DNA from 3 places in the Mesorhizobium sp. M1E.F.Ca.ET.045.02.1.1 genome. Region 3 is predicted to be linked to each of the others. Evidence: riboswitches for the same ligand, from Rfam matches in the RefSeq annotation. Region 3 holds a riboswitch; each other region holds the start of a gene.
What was found. A riboswitch is a leader RNA that binds a small molecule or an ion and turns the genes downstream of it on or off. The one in region 3 is predicted to bind thiamine pyrophosphate.
Positions count from the first base shown of each region.

Region 1: linked by a shared signal. The riboswitch ahead of thiC (phosphomethylpyrimidine synthase ThiC) and the one ahead of thiB (thiamine ABC transporter substrate binding subunit) in region 3 are both predicted to bind thiamine pyrophosphate.
Region 2: linked by a shared signal. The riboswitch ahead of thiC (phosphomethylpyrimidine synthase ThiC) and the one ahead of thiB (thiamine ABC transporter substrate binding subunit) in region 3 are both predicted to bind thiamine pyrophosphate.

Region 1 is NZ_CP034447.1:3,915,659-3,920,426, reverse strand. It holds gene EJ070_RS18940 (adenosylmethionine--8-amino-7-oxononanoate transaminase) at 1-644, shown strand, start outside; gene EJ070_RS18935 (beta-ketoacyl-ACP synthase III) at 641-1,624, shown strand; TPP riboswitch at 1,999-2,110, shown strand; gene thiC (phosphomethylpyrimidine synthase ThiC) at 2,223-4,043, shown strand; gene thiO (glycine oxidase ThiO) at 4,040-4,768, shown strand, end outside.
Region 2 is NZ_CP034447.1:4,630,743-4,635,510, reverse strand. It holds gene thiO (glycine oxidase ThiO) at 1-437, opposite strand, end outside; gene thiC (phosphomethylpyrimidine synthase ThiC) at 441-2,285, opposite strand; TPP riboswitch at 2,389-2,505, opposite strand; gene EJ070_RS22230 (hypothetical protein) at 2,655-3,887, opposite strand; gene EJ070_RS22225 (aspartate aminotransferase family protein) at 3,896-4,768, opposite strand, start outside.
Region 3 is NZ_CP034447.1:2,357,401-2,362,168, forward strand. It holds gene EJ070_RS11450 (ABC-F family ATP-binding cassette domain-containing protein) at 1-1,730, opposite strand, end outside; gene EJ070_RS11455 (thiamine diphosphokinase) at 1,732-2,379, opposite strand; TPP riboswitch at 2,524-2,639, shown strand; gene thiB (thiamine ABC transporter substrate binding subunit) at 2,682-3,692, shown strand; gene thiP (thiamine/thiamine pyrophosphate ABC transporter permease) at 3,931-4,768, shown strand, end outside.

The DNA of each region.
Region 1 (4,768 bases), 1.6 Mb from region 3:
TATATCCGGCCTCAGTTCTCGCCGAACTCAAGCGCATTGCCGAGCGCTCGGGGACGCTTTTCATCGCCGACGAAGTCATGACCGGCTGGGGCCGCACAGGCACCATGTTCGCCTGCGAACAGGCGGCGGTCGCGCCCGATATTCTGTGCACATCCAAGGGACTGACGGGTGGATCGTTACCGCTTGCGGCGACGCTTGCCACCGACGCGATCTTCCGAGCGCATTACTCGACGGATCGGTCCAAGACCTTCTTCCATTCGAGTTCCTACACTGCAAACCCGATCGCCTGCGCGGCAGCACTGGCGAATGTCGAAATCTGGAACGACGAGCCTGTGGCGGAACGCGTGACAACCCTGTCGAGGATGCAGGCGCAGAAGATTGCACGGTTCAACGGGGACCCGCGTTTCGACAATATGCGCACGGCCGGCACCATCGCCGCGCTCGACCTTCGTGTCGGCAATGCAGGCTATCTCGCCGAGGTCGGCCCAAGGCTGCGCGCCTTCTTCCTCGAGCGCGGATTGCTGGTGCGCCCCCTCGGCAACGTCATCTACGTGCTGCCGCCCTATTGCGTCACGTCGGACGAGCTCGACCAGCTTTACGACGCTTTCGACGAGGCTGCTGAACTTGCGGGCGACAAAAGATGAACCGCACGGCGCGCATCATCGGCCTTGGCCATCATGTGCCGGCGCGCCGGGTGGGCAATGCCGAGATCGAGGCAAGCCTCGGGTTGGAAGGCGGCTGGATCGAGAAGCGCACCGGCATCCGCTCGCGTTTCTGGGCGGAGCCTGGCGACACGCTTTCCGGACTGGCGGCCAAGGCAGGCGACATGGCGCTGCAAGCCGCCGGCATCGACCGCAAGGATATCGGCCTGCTGCTGCTCGCCACCTCGACGCCGGATCATCTCTTGCCACCGAGCGCGCCGCTGGTGGCGCACAGGCTCGGCCTTGAAAGCGCCGGTGGGGTCGACCTGGCCGGTGCCTGCGCGGGGTTCATCTACGCCATGACCTTCGCCGACGGCTTCGTGCGCCTGCACAACAAGCCGGCCATCGTCATCGCCGCCAACATTTTGAGCCGCCGGATCAATCCGACCGAGCGGGCGAGCGCCGTATTGTTCGCCGATGCCGCAGGTGCGGTGGCGCTGGCTCCGTCAAATGATCCCAGCCACGGCATACTCGGTGCCTCGGTTGCCTCGGATGGGTCCGCTTATGGCCTGATCCATATCCCGGCAGGCGGCAGCAACCGTCCGTTCTCCGACGAAATCGACATTGCCGAAACCCGCATGACCATCGCGAACGGCCGCGACGTCTTCGTCAAGGCCGTGGAGATGATGAGCCGCTGTTCCGTCGAGGCGCTGGCAGCGGCCGGCCTTTCGGCACCAGAGATCGCCCGTTTCGTGCCGCATCAAGCAAATGCCCGCATCTTTAACGCAGTCGGGAAATCGCTCGGCATCGAGGACGGGCGCATCGTCAAGACCATCGCCGACCATGGCAATTCGTCGGCCGCGACGATCCCCCTATCCCTGTCGGTGGCGCACGGGGCAAAACCCTTTCGACCGGGCGAGAAGCTGCTGCTGGCAGCCGCCGGCGCAGGCCTTACCGGCGGGGCGCTGGTGGTTGGCATTTAGACGGGCCGATTCTGCCCTGATGTGCGCCTGGCGATTACATTTTCATAAATCTTTACAACGGCATCAACAGTCATGGTCGATTCTGCGCCCCTCTGTTGCAAGGGTTGGGGACGGCCTGAGTGCGTCGGCTATAGGTCGTGTTGCCTGACGCGCTCGCTTCATCATCGCTCTACGATGACGAGGTGAGCCGTGTCTGCATCACCCGAGGATGGTTTCAACCGTCATCGCCTGCGCGGCAGAGTTCGCTACGATTGACACAGACCACGGATCGCCTCGAGCGCCAAGATCACAAGATGTGCGTCATTGCAGTGGCACTTTCGAGGCTCCCGTGGGCCTCAAGAGTTGACAGGGCGGCGTCGCATCGTCCAACCTAGGCGCCTCACCAGGGGAGTCCCGGCAAGGGGCTGAGATACTGCTATCGCGCGCAGTGACCCGTTGAACCTGATCCAGTTCATACTGGCGTAGGGACGGTGCGAGGTTTCGCGGGTCGGCAATCCGGCTTCGGCATTCGGGCGGTGCCCGTCTTCCATGCGAAGCGTCACTTCATCCTCTTCGCGTGGACTGGGTCTCCGTTGCAATCGAGCAAGGAGGCTCACTCATGAATGCCCTTACCCCGACCGTCACCGTCGGCGAATTGCCCGCTTCGAAGAAAGTCCACAAACCGGGCCAACTTCACCCGGGCCTGCGTGTCCCGATGCGCGAGATCTCGGTTCACCCAAGCGCCGGCGAGCCGCCGGTGACGGTCTACGACTCGTCCGGTCCCTACACCGACGCGACGGTGAAGACCGAGATCGAGCGCGGCTTGCCGCGGTTGCGCGAGGCATGGATCGAGGCGCGCGGCGATGTCGAGCGCTACGAGGGCCGCACGGTCAAACCCGAGGACAACGGCTTGGTCTCCGCCGATCGCCTGACGCCGGAGTTTCCGACGCGCAACAGGCCGTTGCGCGCTACCGGCGGCCGTGCCGTCACCCAGCTTGCCTACGCACGCGCCGGCATCATCACACCGGAAATGGAGTTCGTCGCCATCCGCGAAAACCTCGGCCGTGGGCAGTTGCGTTCGAAACTTCAACGCGATGGCGAGGGCTTCGGCGCCGCGATCCCGGACTTCGTCACCCCGGAATTCGTGCGCGAGGAGGTGGCGCGCGGCCGCGCCATCATTCCCTCCAACATCAATCATCCCGAGAGCGAGCCGATGATCATAGGCCGCAACTTCCTGGTCAAGATCAACGCCAATATCGGCAATTCCGCCGTCACCTCGTCGATGGCTGAAGAGGTCGAAAAGATGGTGTGGGCGATCCGATGGGGCGCCGATACGGTGATGGACCTCTCCACCGGCCGCAACATCCACAACATCCGCGACTGGATCGTGCGCAACTCACCGGTGCCGATCGGCACGGTGCCGCTCTATCAGGCACTCGAGAAGGTCGGCGGCATCGCCGAGGCGCTGACCTGGGAGGTCTATCGCGATACGCTGATCGAGCAGGCCGAGCAGGGTGTGGATTATTTCACGATCCATGCCGGCGTGCGGCTGCCCTACATTCCGCTGACCGTCGACCGCGTCACCGGCATCGTGTCGCGAGGCGGCTCGATCATGGCAAAGTGGTGCCTGCACCACCACAAGGAGAGCTTCCTCTACGAGCATTTCGAGGAGATCTGCGACATCTGCCGCACCTATGACGTGGCGTTCTCGCTTGGCGACGGCCTTCGCCCCGGCTCGATCGCCGACGCCAACGACGCCGCCCAGTTCGCCGAATTGGAAACGCTTGGAGAGCTGACGAAGATCGCCTGGGCCAAGGACTGCCAGGTGATGATCGAAGGCCCCGGCCATGTGCCGATGCACAAGATCAAGCAGAACATGGACAAGCAGCTCGCGGTCTGCGGCGAAGCACCGTTCTATACGCTCGGACCGCTCACCACCGACATCGCGCCCGGCTACGACCACATCACATCAGGCATCGGCGCGGCGATGATCGGCTGGTTTGGAACAGCAATGCTTTGCTACGTCACGCCAAAGGAACACCTCGGCCTGCCCGACCGCGACGACGTCAAGACCGGCGTCATCACCTACAGAATTGCCGCTCACGCGGCCGACCTCGCCAAGGGCCATCCGGCCGCCAAGGCCAGGGACGACGCGCTGTCGCGGGCGCGCTTCGAGTTCCGGTGGGAGGACCAGTTCAACCTCTCGCTCGATCCGGAGACGGCGCGCGCCTTCCACGACAAGACCCTGCCGAAGGAGGCGCACAAGCTGGCGCATTTCTGCTCCATGTGCGGCCCCAAATTCTGCTCGATGCGGATGTCGCACGACATCCGAGCGGAAGCCCAGAAGGAAGGGCTCGCGGCGATGGCGGCGAAGTACCGGGACGGCGGCGACCTCTACATGCCCGTCGACGGCACCGCGGAGCGCACGGACACGCCATGAAGGTGCTCATTCGCGGCGCAGGCGTTGCCGGGTTGACGCTCGCGTACGAACTGGCAATGCGCGGCGCCGATGTGACCGTGGTCGATAAACGCGAGGAGATCGCCGGCAATGCCTCCTGGCAGGCCGGCGGCATGCTCGCGCCCTGGTGCGAGCGCGAGAGCGCCGAAGAGGCGGTGCTGACGCTCGGGCGCGGCGCGGCCGACTGGTGGGACAGAGCATTGCCCGGTCATGTATCGCGTAGCGGTACATTGGTGGTGGCGCCTGCCCGCGATGCCGGCGAGTTGGATCGCTTCGGCCGCCGCACGTCCGGCTTCAGGCGGCTCGGCGCCGATGAGATCGCGGCGCTAGAACCGGCGCTCGCGGGCCGGTTCGGGCGCGGCCTGTTCTTCACCGACGAAGCGCACCTCGACCCACGCAAGGCGTTGCTCGCGCTAAGCGAAGCGCTGCTTGGCATGGGCACGCGCATCGAGTTCGGTTGCTGCACGGTGTCAGCCATCCCGGATGTCGAGGTGGACTGCACCGGCATCGCCGATCGGCGACCGGAATTGCGTGGCGTGCGCGGCGAGATGCTCATGCTGCGAACAAGCGAGATCTCGCTCGCCCGACCGGTGCGCCTGCTTCATCCGCGAATCCCGATCTATGTCGTGCCGCGCGGGGAAAACCTGTTCATGGTCGGCGCGACGATGATCGAGTGCGATGCCGCCGGCCCGATCACTGCGCGCTCG
Region 2 (4,768 bases), 2.3 Mb from region 3:
GCTTCGAGAACCCGACGGGGATCGAGATGGGCTTCGCCGGCAAAGAACAGGCCCTGGCGGAAGCGACCGGCAAGATCGGGTTCGAGGGCGGCAATCGCCTTTTCGTCGAGCGGCTCACAATTGCGCGTGCGAGCCGAAAAACGGGCAAGCTCGAAGGCGTCGCGCGCGTGAGCGACGACGAGAGTGCCGGCCCTTGTCACGAGCCCGGGCAGCGTCCTTTCCCACCAGTCGGCCGAAACCTTGCCGAGCGTGACAACCGCCTCCTCGGCGCTTTCGCGTTCGCACCAGGGGGCGAGCATGCCGCCAGCGAGCCAGGAGGCGTTGCCGCCTATCTGGCTGCGAATTTCAGCAACCGTGACCGACGCACCCCGCGCGGCCAATTCGTGGGCGACGGTGAGGCCTGCCACACCGGCGCCTTTGACAAGGACGCGGCGCATGGCTCAGTGCGTCTCCCGATCTTTCTGCGCCAAAGCCTGATTTTCCGCCTCGGGCGGTTCGACCGGCATATAGAGATCGCCGCCTGCGCGATATTTCTCCGCCATCGCCGCCATCCCCTCCTTCTGCGCTTCCGCGCGAATGTCGTGGGAGATGCGCATGGAGCAGAATTTCGGCCCGCACATGGAGCAGAAATGCGCCAGCTTGTGCGCTTCCTTGGGCAAGGTCTCGTCGTGCATCGAGCGCGCGGTTTCGGGATCGAGCGACAGGTTGAACTGGTCTTCCCAGCGGAACTCGAACCGTGCCCGCGAAAGCGCGTCGTCGCGGATCTTCGCCGCGGGATGCCCCTTGGCAAGATCCGCGGCGTGCGCGGCTATCTTGTAAGTGATCACGCCGGTCTTGACGTCGTTGCGATCCGGCAGGCCGAGATGTTCCTTCGGCGTCACATAGCAGAGCATGGCCGTGCCGAACCAGCCGATCATGGCGGCACCGATGCCGGAGGTGATGTGGTCGTAGCCCGGCGCTATGTCCGTCGTCAGCGGCCCGAGAGTGTAGAACGGCGCCTCGCCGCAGACGGCAAGTTGCTTGTCCATGTTCTGCTTGATCTTGTGCATGGGAACATGGCCGGGGCCTTCGATCATCACCTGGCAGTCTTTCGCCCAGGCGATCTTCGTCAATTCGCCAAGCGTCTCCAGCTCGGCGAATTGGGCTTGGTCATTGGCATCGGCGATCGAGCCGGGGCGAAGGCCGTCGCCGAGCGAGAAGGAGACGTCATAGGCTCTGGCGATGTCGCAGATCTCCTCGAAATGCTCATAGAGGAAGCTTTCGCGATGATGGTGAAGGCACCATTTCGCCATGATCGAGCCGCCCCTGCTGACAATACCGGTAACCCGGCCGACGGTGAGCGGGATGTAGTGCAGCCGCACGCCGGCATGAATGGTGAAGTAGTCGACGCCCTGCTCGGCCTGCTCGATCAGCGTGTCGCGATAGACTTCCCAACTCAGATCCTCGGCGATGCCGCCCACCTTCTCCAGCGCCTGGTAGAGCGGCACCGTGCCGATCGGCACCGGCGAATTGCGCACGATCCATTCGCGGATGTTGTGGATGTTGCGGCCGGTCGACAGGTCCATGACCGTGTCGGCGCCCCAGCGGATCGCCCAGACCATCTTTTCGACCTCCTCGGCCATCGACGAGGTGACTGCGGAATTGCCGATATTGGCGTTGATCTTCACCAGGAAATTGCGGCCGATGATCATCGGCTCGCTCTCGGGATGGTTGATGTTGGCGGGGATGATGGCGCGGCCCCGCGCCACCTCGTCGCGCACGAATTCCGGCGTGACGAAATCCGGTATCGACGCGCCGAACGCTTCCCCATCCTGTTGCAGCTTGCCCCGCAGCATCTCGCGGCCAAGGTTCTCGCGGATGGCCACAAATTCCATCTCGGGCGTGACGATCCCGGCGCGCGCATAGGCGAGCTGCGTCACCGCCTTGCCGGCCCTTGCCCTCAGCGGACGATTGCGGACGGGAAATTCCGGCGTCAGGCGCTCTCCTGTCGCAAATCCGTTGTCCTCCGGCCTGACATGGCGGCCGTCATAGGACTCGACATCGCCGCGTGCCACGATCCAGTCCTCCCGAAGCCTGGCAAGACCCTTTTCGATGTCCGTTTCAATCGCCGGGTCGGTATAGGGGCCGGACGGATCGTAGACGGTCACTGGCGCCTCGCCGGCGGTCGGGTGAACGGCGATCTCGCGCATCGGCACCCTGATCTGCGGATGGAGGACGCCGGACTTGTGGATCTTCCGCGACGCCGGCAGCGGCCCGGTCGATACGGTCGGGGTCAAGGCATTCATTTGAGGCTCCTTTGCTCGTTGCATTGGAGACCCAGTTCTGTGCCGGAAGGATGTAAAGCCGCCTTGGTCAACCTGTGCGAACAGGTCTTCGGGCATGAACTCCCGCAAAGCGCTTGCACCGTCCCTACGCCAGTATGAACTGGATCAGGTTCAACGGGTCACTGCGCCGCAGAAGCCAGCAGTATCTCAGCCCCTTGCCGGGACTCCCCTGGTGAATGGCCTAGGTTGAACGGGCCGGCGCCATCTTGTCAAGCGTGGTTGGCCGGCAATCGCGAGTCATTGCCGTCGTGGACGCAAGGTTGGAGATCGTGCGGCCCGCCGGCAAGCCGTGCGAATGAAGCACGCGCGCAAGGCTCGAAACCGGATTCATCAATTGTCTTCGGGAACGACTTCCAGCGCCGCGCGACCGCCCCGACTGGCCGATGCCCACAGTGCCATCAGCGGCGCGGCCAGCAGCAGGAAGGGCGGCAGAAGATTGGGGAAATAGATGCGCGTATCGTGGATCGGGAAGACCGCGAACTTGGCGAGCACGCCGAGCACGAGCGCCGCAAGCAGGATGCCGGCGCGCCGGTCGAGCCGGAAGCCGGCGCGGTCGAGCCCGTACCAGCCGGCTAAAGCCAGCACCGAGACGCCGACCCAGTTGTTGACGTTGATGGCGCGCACCACCGAGGCGGCGAAGGCCCTGAGATAGGCCGCCGCCGAGAATGGCGGTTCGAAACCGTCCATATTGTAGTGCTGCTCGATGCTGGAGAACCACAGATGCGGCCACCAGCCGGGGTGCTGGGCCCAGTGCGAGATGGCGAAATAGGCGACGAAAGAGACAGCGAAACCAGCCAGCGCCCCCCACGCCTTCTGCCGGAATGCGACAAGCAGCACGGCGAAGATGGCGAGGAAGACGATGTTGTCCGGCCGCGCCATGAAGGCGAGGAAAAGCAGAATCGCCGTCGCCGCCTCGCGCTTGCGCACATAGGCGAACAGCCCGCCGAGGAACAGCGCCGAGCAGAGAAGGTCAGGCGTCGAAGCCCGCGCGGCGTCGCCGAAATCGGACATGATCAGGACGGCGCCGACGACGGGCGCCAGCGCCAGCGCGCCTTCCGCGCGCAGCCAGGTGAGCGTGATCGCGCCGAACAGCAGCACCGAGAACACCTGCACCAGCCGCATCGCCTCGACCGGCGACACGACATGGCTGAGGCTGGACAGGATCTCGGCGTAGAGGAACTTGATCCGGTACATGCCGAGCAGCGAATGGAAGTCGGCGGCATTCTCCGTCATGTGGCTGCGAAAGCCGCCGCCATCATCGGTCAGCGTCTTGTAGTCGCCGGCCGACACGCCGGCTTTCACCGTGCTGTAGGCATAGTCGTGCAGCGCCTGCGGATCGGGATAGGCGTCTTCCTCGGCGATCGCCAGATAGGGCAGCATGTCCCAATTGGCGTCGGGCATGAACCAGGCCGTGAAAGCGGTGAGCAGGATATAGAGCGAGAAGGTCGCCGCGCCGATCGGCGCGGCCCATCTTGCATAGGCTCCCTCGCCCCAGGCAAGACCGGCGCCGGTCAGCCGGTCGAGCGGATTGGCGGGAGCGACGGGTGATGGCCTGGTCAGCATCGTCTGTCTCAGAGGACCTGGCTTTTGACGAAGTCCTTCACGATCGCCACGATGCCGCGCGACAGGAGGTTGTCGAAGGCATCGACGAAGCGGTCGACATGCTCGCGCTGGCAGATCAGCGGCGGCTCAAGCCGGATGACGTTGCGATTGTACTCGGTGAAGGCGACGAGCACGTCATAGTCGCGCAGGAGCAGCGAGCCGACGAAGCCCGACAGCGAGCCCTTCAGCTTGTCGTCGAGCACGCTCACCACCGGACGCAGCATCATCGGCAGGGTCTGCGAGAAATCGTGGAACTCGAGTCCGACCATAAGACCCTTGCCGCGCACGTCCTTGATGATCTTTGGATATTTCTCCTTCAGCGCCTGCAGCCGCTGCAGAAGGTAATCGCCGGTCGAGGCGGCGTTGTCGATGAGGCCCTCGTCATAGAGGACGTTCAGCGCCTCGATCGCGGTGACGCAAGCCTCGCCCATGCCGCCGAAGGTCGCCATGGCATGGATCATCGCCGTCTTCGGCGTGCCATAGGCCTTCATGTAGACGTCCCGCTTGGCGATCATGGCGCCGACCGCCGCCTTGCCGCCGCCGAGCGATTTCGCCAGCGCAGTCACGTCCGGCACGACGCCGTAATGCTCGAAGGCATAGAAGCGGCCGCTGCGGCCATAGCCGCACTGCACCTCGTCGGCGACCCACAGCACGCCATGCTGGTCGCAAAGCGCGCGCAGCTTCTGCCAATATTGCGCCTCTGCCTGGATGATGCCGCCGCCGCCCTGGATGGTTTCCAGCACGATGACGCCGATCCCGGGATCGCTTTTGAACAGGCGCTCGACCGCGTCGATGTCGGCGAAGGGAACACGCACGACATTGTCGGCCACCTTGAAGTCTGC
Region 3 (4,768 bases):
ATGGTCTTCTGGAACGAGACCGGATCGCGCTCGTAGAAGGAGGGGTCGGCGATGTTGTTCTCCAGCCGCGAGATCGAGGCCGTCACCGCCTCGATCTTCTTCGGCAGGGATTCCAGCGCGAATTTCTGCTTGAACGAAAGCTTCTTCGCCGGGCCTTTCGCGGTCGCCTGCTCGCCTTTCGGCGCAGAGCTTGCGTCGGTGGTTTCGGCCTTCGGCCTTGCTCTGCGTTCCTCGAGCCTCGAGCCGCCGCGCTGCGCCAGCATGTCGGAGTAGCCGCCGGCGTACTCGATCCAGCGGCCGCTGCCGTCGGGCGCGATCACGCTGGTGACGGTGCGGTCGAGGAAATCGCGGTCGTGGCTGACAAGGATCACCGTTCCGGCAAAGCCGGCGACCAGTTCCTGCAGCAGTTCCAGCGTCTCCATGTCGAGATCGTTGGTCGGCTCGTCGAGCACCAGGAGGTTCGCCGGCCGCACCAGCACGCGGGCGAGCAGCAGGCGCGCCCGCTCGCCACCCGAAAGCTCGCGCACCGGCGTGCGCGCCTGCTCCGGCTTGAACAGAAAATCCTTCATGTAGGAGACGACATGGCGCTGCTCGCCATTGACCACAAGGTTCTCGCCGCGCCCGTCGGTCAGGTAGTGCGCCAGCGTCTCCTGCGGATCGACGGCCTCGCGCTTCTGGTCGAGCGTCGCGATCTCCAGATTGACGCCGAGCCGCACGGAGCCGGCATCCGGCGTCAGCTCGCCGGTCAGCATCTTGAGCAGCGTCGTCTTGCCGGCGCCGTTCGGCCCGACCAGGCCGACACGGTCACCGCGCTGGATGCGGGTCGAGAAACCCTTGACCACGGTGAGGTCGCCGAAGCTTTTGTCGATGGCCTTGGCCTCGATCACCAGCTTGCCGGATTCGGCGGCATCGCTCGCCACCATGGTCGCCGTGCCCTCGGCGCCGCGATGGCTGCGGAAACGCTGGCGCATGGCCTGCAGCTCGCCGAGCCGGCGCATGTTGCGCTTGCGCCTGGCGGTCACGCCATAGCGCAGCCAATGCTCCTCGCGCACGATCTGGCGGCCGAGCTTGTGCTGCTCGCGCTCTTCCTCCTCAAGCACCTGGTCGCGCCATTCCTCGAAATGCGCAAAGCCCCTGTCCAGCCGCCGCGTCTGGCCGCGGTCGAGCCAGACGGTGGCGCGCGAGACGCGTTCGAGAAAGCGGCGGTCGTGCGAGATCAGGATGACGGCCGAGGAGGTGCGGGCAAGCTCCTCTTCCAGCCATTCGATGACCGACAGGTCGAGATGGTTGGTCGGCTCGTCGAGCAGAAGGATGTCGGGTTCCGGCGCCATGACGCGGGCAAGGGCTGCGCGGCGCGCCTCGCCGCCGGAAAGGTCGTCCGGCCGTTCCTCGCCGGTCAGGCCGAGATGGTCCATGAGATAGGTGGCGCGATGCGGATCGTCGGCCGGGCCCAGCCCCGCCTCGACATAGGCGCGCACGCTGGCGAAGCCGTCCATGTCGGGCATTTGCGGCAAATAGCGAACCGTCGCCGAAGGCTGGCGGAAGACCTCGCCGTCCTGCGGCTCGATCAGCCCGGCAGCGATCTTGAGCAGCGTCGACTTGCCCGAGCCGTTGCGGCCGACCAGCGCGATCTTCTCGCTGGCGGAGGCGCTGAGCGCCGCGCCGTCGAGCAGCGGCGTGCCGCCGAAGGTCAGTTTTATGCCGTCGAGATTGAGAAGAGGCGGAGCCATGTCAGCTTTCGGGAAGAGGATAAGGGTGGGCCAGAAGCAGCGCCCGGCCGCGCTCGAGCGCGATCTCGAGCCGTCCCTTGACCTCGTTCGATATAGTGAGCGAGGAGCCGAACGCCACCTTGACGCGATCGAGCGGCCATTTTGCGCCGGTGACCGTCAGGCCGGTGAGATCGGAGAAGCCCTGCACCGAAAACAGCGTGCCGTCGGCATAGTCGAAGCCGGCTGGTTTCCCCGGCAGGATGGGGACACCTTCCTGTGCGCCGCTGGTCAGCAGAATATTGGTGCCGGCCTCGGCCAGCCGAAGCCCAAGCGCCAGATGCAGAAAGGCATGGTCCGCGCGCCTGCCGCCGAAGGCGCCGGCCAGCACCAGGCTGGTGGCGCCGCGCGCGAGCGCTTCGGCGATTGCGAGCTCGCCGTCAGTCATGTCCTTCTCGGCCGGGAAGATCTTGCGCGGCACGGCGGCCAGATCCTCCGGCAGGTCCGCGGGCACCGAATCGAAATCGCCGACCCAGAGCTCCGGCACGAGGCCAAGCATGCGGGCATGGCCGATGCCGCCGTCGGCGGCGATGACGCGCGAGCCTTCGATCTGGCGATCGAGCCGAGGCGTGCGGACGAGTTCGCCGCCAAGCAGGATGGTGAATGTGCCCATGGCCGTCGCCCTTACCAGCCCCGCCCGCGAAACGGAAGCCGGGCGCATCCAAACGGAACGGCGCTCGTTACGGAGTAAGCCGTGATGCATTGGATGCCCGGCAACTTCCGCTTGCGCGCCGCTTCGGCCGGGCCTATGTCTCGAAGCGCTCTAACGGGGTGCCGGACGCTGACTTTCGCGAACCGGCTGAGAGGCAACAAAGCCAACCCGCTGAACCTGATCCGGTTTGTACCGGCGGAGGGATTAGACGTCTCGGACCATCCGACGCCTCAATTCCTTTAACACGAACGAAGGAGGCGCCGATGCGCTCACTATGGTCCCAGCTTATTCTCGCAACCGGCTTGGTTTCGCTGCTGGCGGGTCTCGGGCCCGCCGAGGCGAAGGACAAGCTCGCTGTCTATACCTATGAAAGCTTCACCGCCGACTGGGGTCCTGGACCCGCGGTGAAGAAGGAATTCGAGGCCGAATGCGGCTGCGACCTCGAATTCGTCTCGGTCGCCGACGGCGTGGCATTGCTCAATCGCGTCAAGCTGGAAGGCGCCGGCACCAAGGCCGATGTCGTGCTCGGCCTCGACACCAACCTGACGGCGGACGCCAAGGCGAGCGGCCTGTTCGTGCCGCATGGCGAAGTGTCCGGCATCAACGTGCCCGGCGGCTGGAGCGACGATACCTTCGTGCCCTTCGACTACGGCTATTTCGCCGTCGTCTACGACACTGAGAAGCTGAAGAGCCCGCCGAAAAGCCTGAAGGAGCTAGTCGAGGGCAGCGCCTCCGACAAGATCGTCATCCAGGATCCGCGCACCTCGACGCCGGGCCTCGGCCTGCTTCTCTGGGTGAAGTCGGTCTATGGCGACAAGGCGCCGGAAGCCTGGGCGAAGCTGAAGCAGAAGGTGCTGACCGTGACGCCGGGCTGGAGCGAGGCCTACGGCCTGTTCACCAAGGGTGAGGCGCCGATGGTGCTCTCCTACACCACCTCGCCGGCCTATCACATGGTGGCGGAGAACACCGAACGCTACCAGGCGGCGTCCTTCGAGGAAGGAGAATACCTGCAAATCGAAGTCGCCGGCGTCACCAAGACGGGCGCGAAGAACCCGCTGGCGGAAAAGTTCATCGCTTTCATGACCGGGCCGAAATTCCAGGACGTCATCCCGGAGACCAACTGGATGTTCCCGGCCGGCAAGACCGACAAGCCGCTCAATCCGGCCTTCGACAAGCTGGTGAAGCCGACCAAGACCTTGCTGTTCAGTCCCGAGGAGGTCGCGGCCAACCGCAAAGCCTGGGTGGATGAGTGGCTGGCGGCGATGAGCAAGTAGAGTCCGGCTAGTTCTCGAAAGATGGTTGCTCTACGGCGCCCCCCTCTGTCCTGCCGGACATCTCCCCCTCAAGGGGGGAGATTGGCTGTCACCTCGACTTTCGCCAATCTCAAACGTTGCAGGACCGAGCGGGGCGTTCGAACTTCCAATCTCCCCCCTAGAGGGGGAGATGTCCGGCAGGACAGAGGGGGGCGCGAAGGAACGCGGCGTCGGCTAGCTCACGCCCAGATGGTGCCGCGTGCAGCCCGCGCGCTCTGACTCCCGCATCAGCGCTGGCGTCATCGCCCTCGCGGCAATCGCCTTGCTCATCGGCGGCGCCTTCGCCGGCCTCGCGCTGGAAGGCGCGCACGATCCATCCGGCGCTGTCGCTGCCTTCGACGGCTATCTCCTGCGCGTCGCCCGCTTCACGCTTTGGCAGGCGCTGCTGTCGACACTGCTGTCGGTCGCGCCGGCGCTGCTGGTGGCACGCGCCCTGTCCAGGCATCCGGGCTTTCCGGGGCGTCGCCTGATCCTGCAGCTCTTCACCGTGCCGCTGGCGCTGCCGGCCATCGTCGCCGCCCTTGGTGTGCTGGCGCTCTACGGCCATGCCGGCTATTTTGCCGGCGTTCTCGTCAGGTTCGGCAGCGGTGAATGGCCTGGCATTTACGGCCTGTCCGGCATTCTGATCGCGCATGTCTTCTTCAACCTGCCCTTGGCCACGCGCCTGTTCCTCGAGGCGTTGGGCACGGTGCCCGCCGACCAGTGGCGGCTGGCGAGCCAGCTCGGCATGGGCGCCTGTCCGGCATTGCGGTTGATCGAATGGCCGGCGTTGCGCACGGCCTTGCCGGGCGTCGCCGGGCTGGTGTTCATGCTCTGCATCACTTCCTTCACCATCGTGCTGACGCTCGGCGGCGGACCTGCCGCCACGACTTTGGAAGTCGCCATCTATCAGGCGCTGCGCTTCGATTTCGATCCGGCCCGGGCGGTGGTGCTGACGCTGCTGCAGATCGGCCTGACCTTCGTCATCGTCGCTCTGCTCACGCGGCTCGGCGCCAATACGGTCGGCGATGCCAATCTGCCGGTAGCGCCGCGCCGCT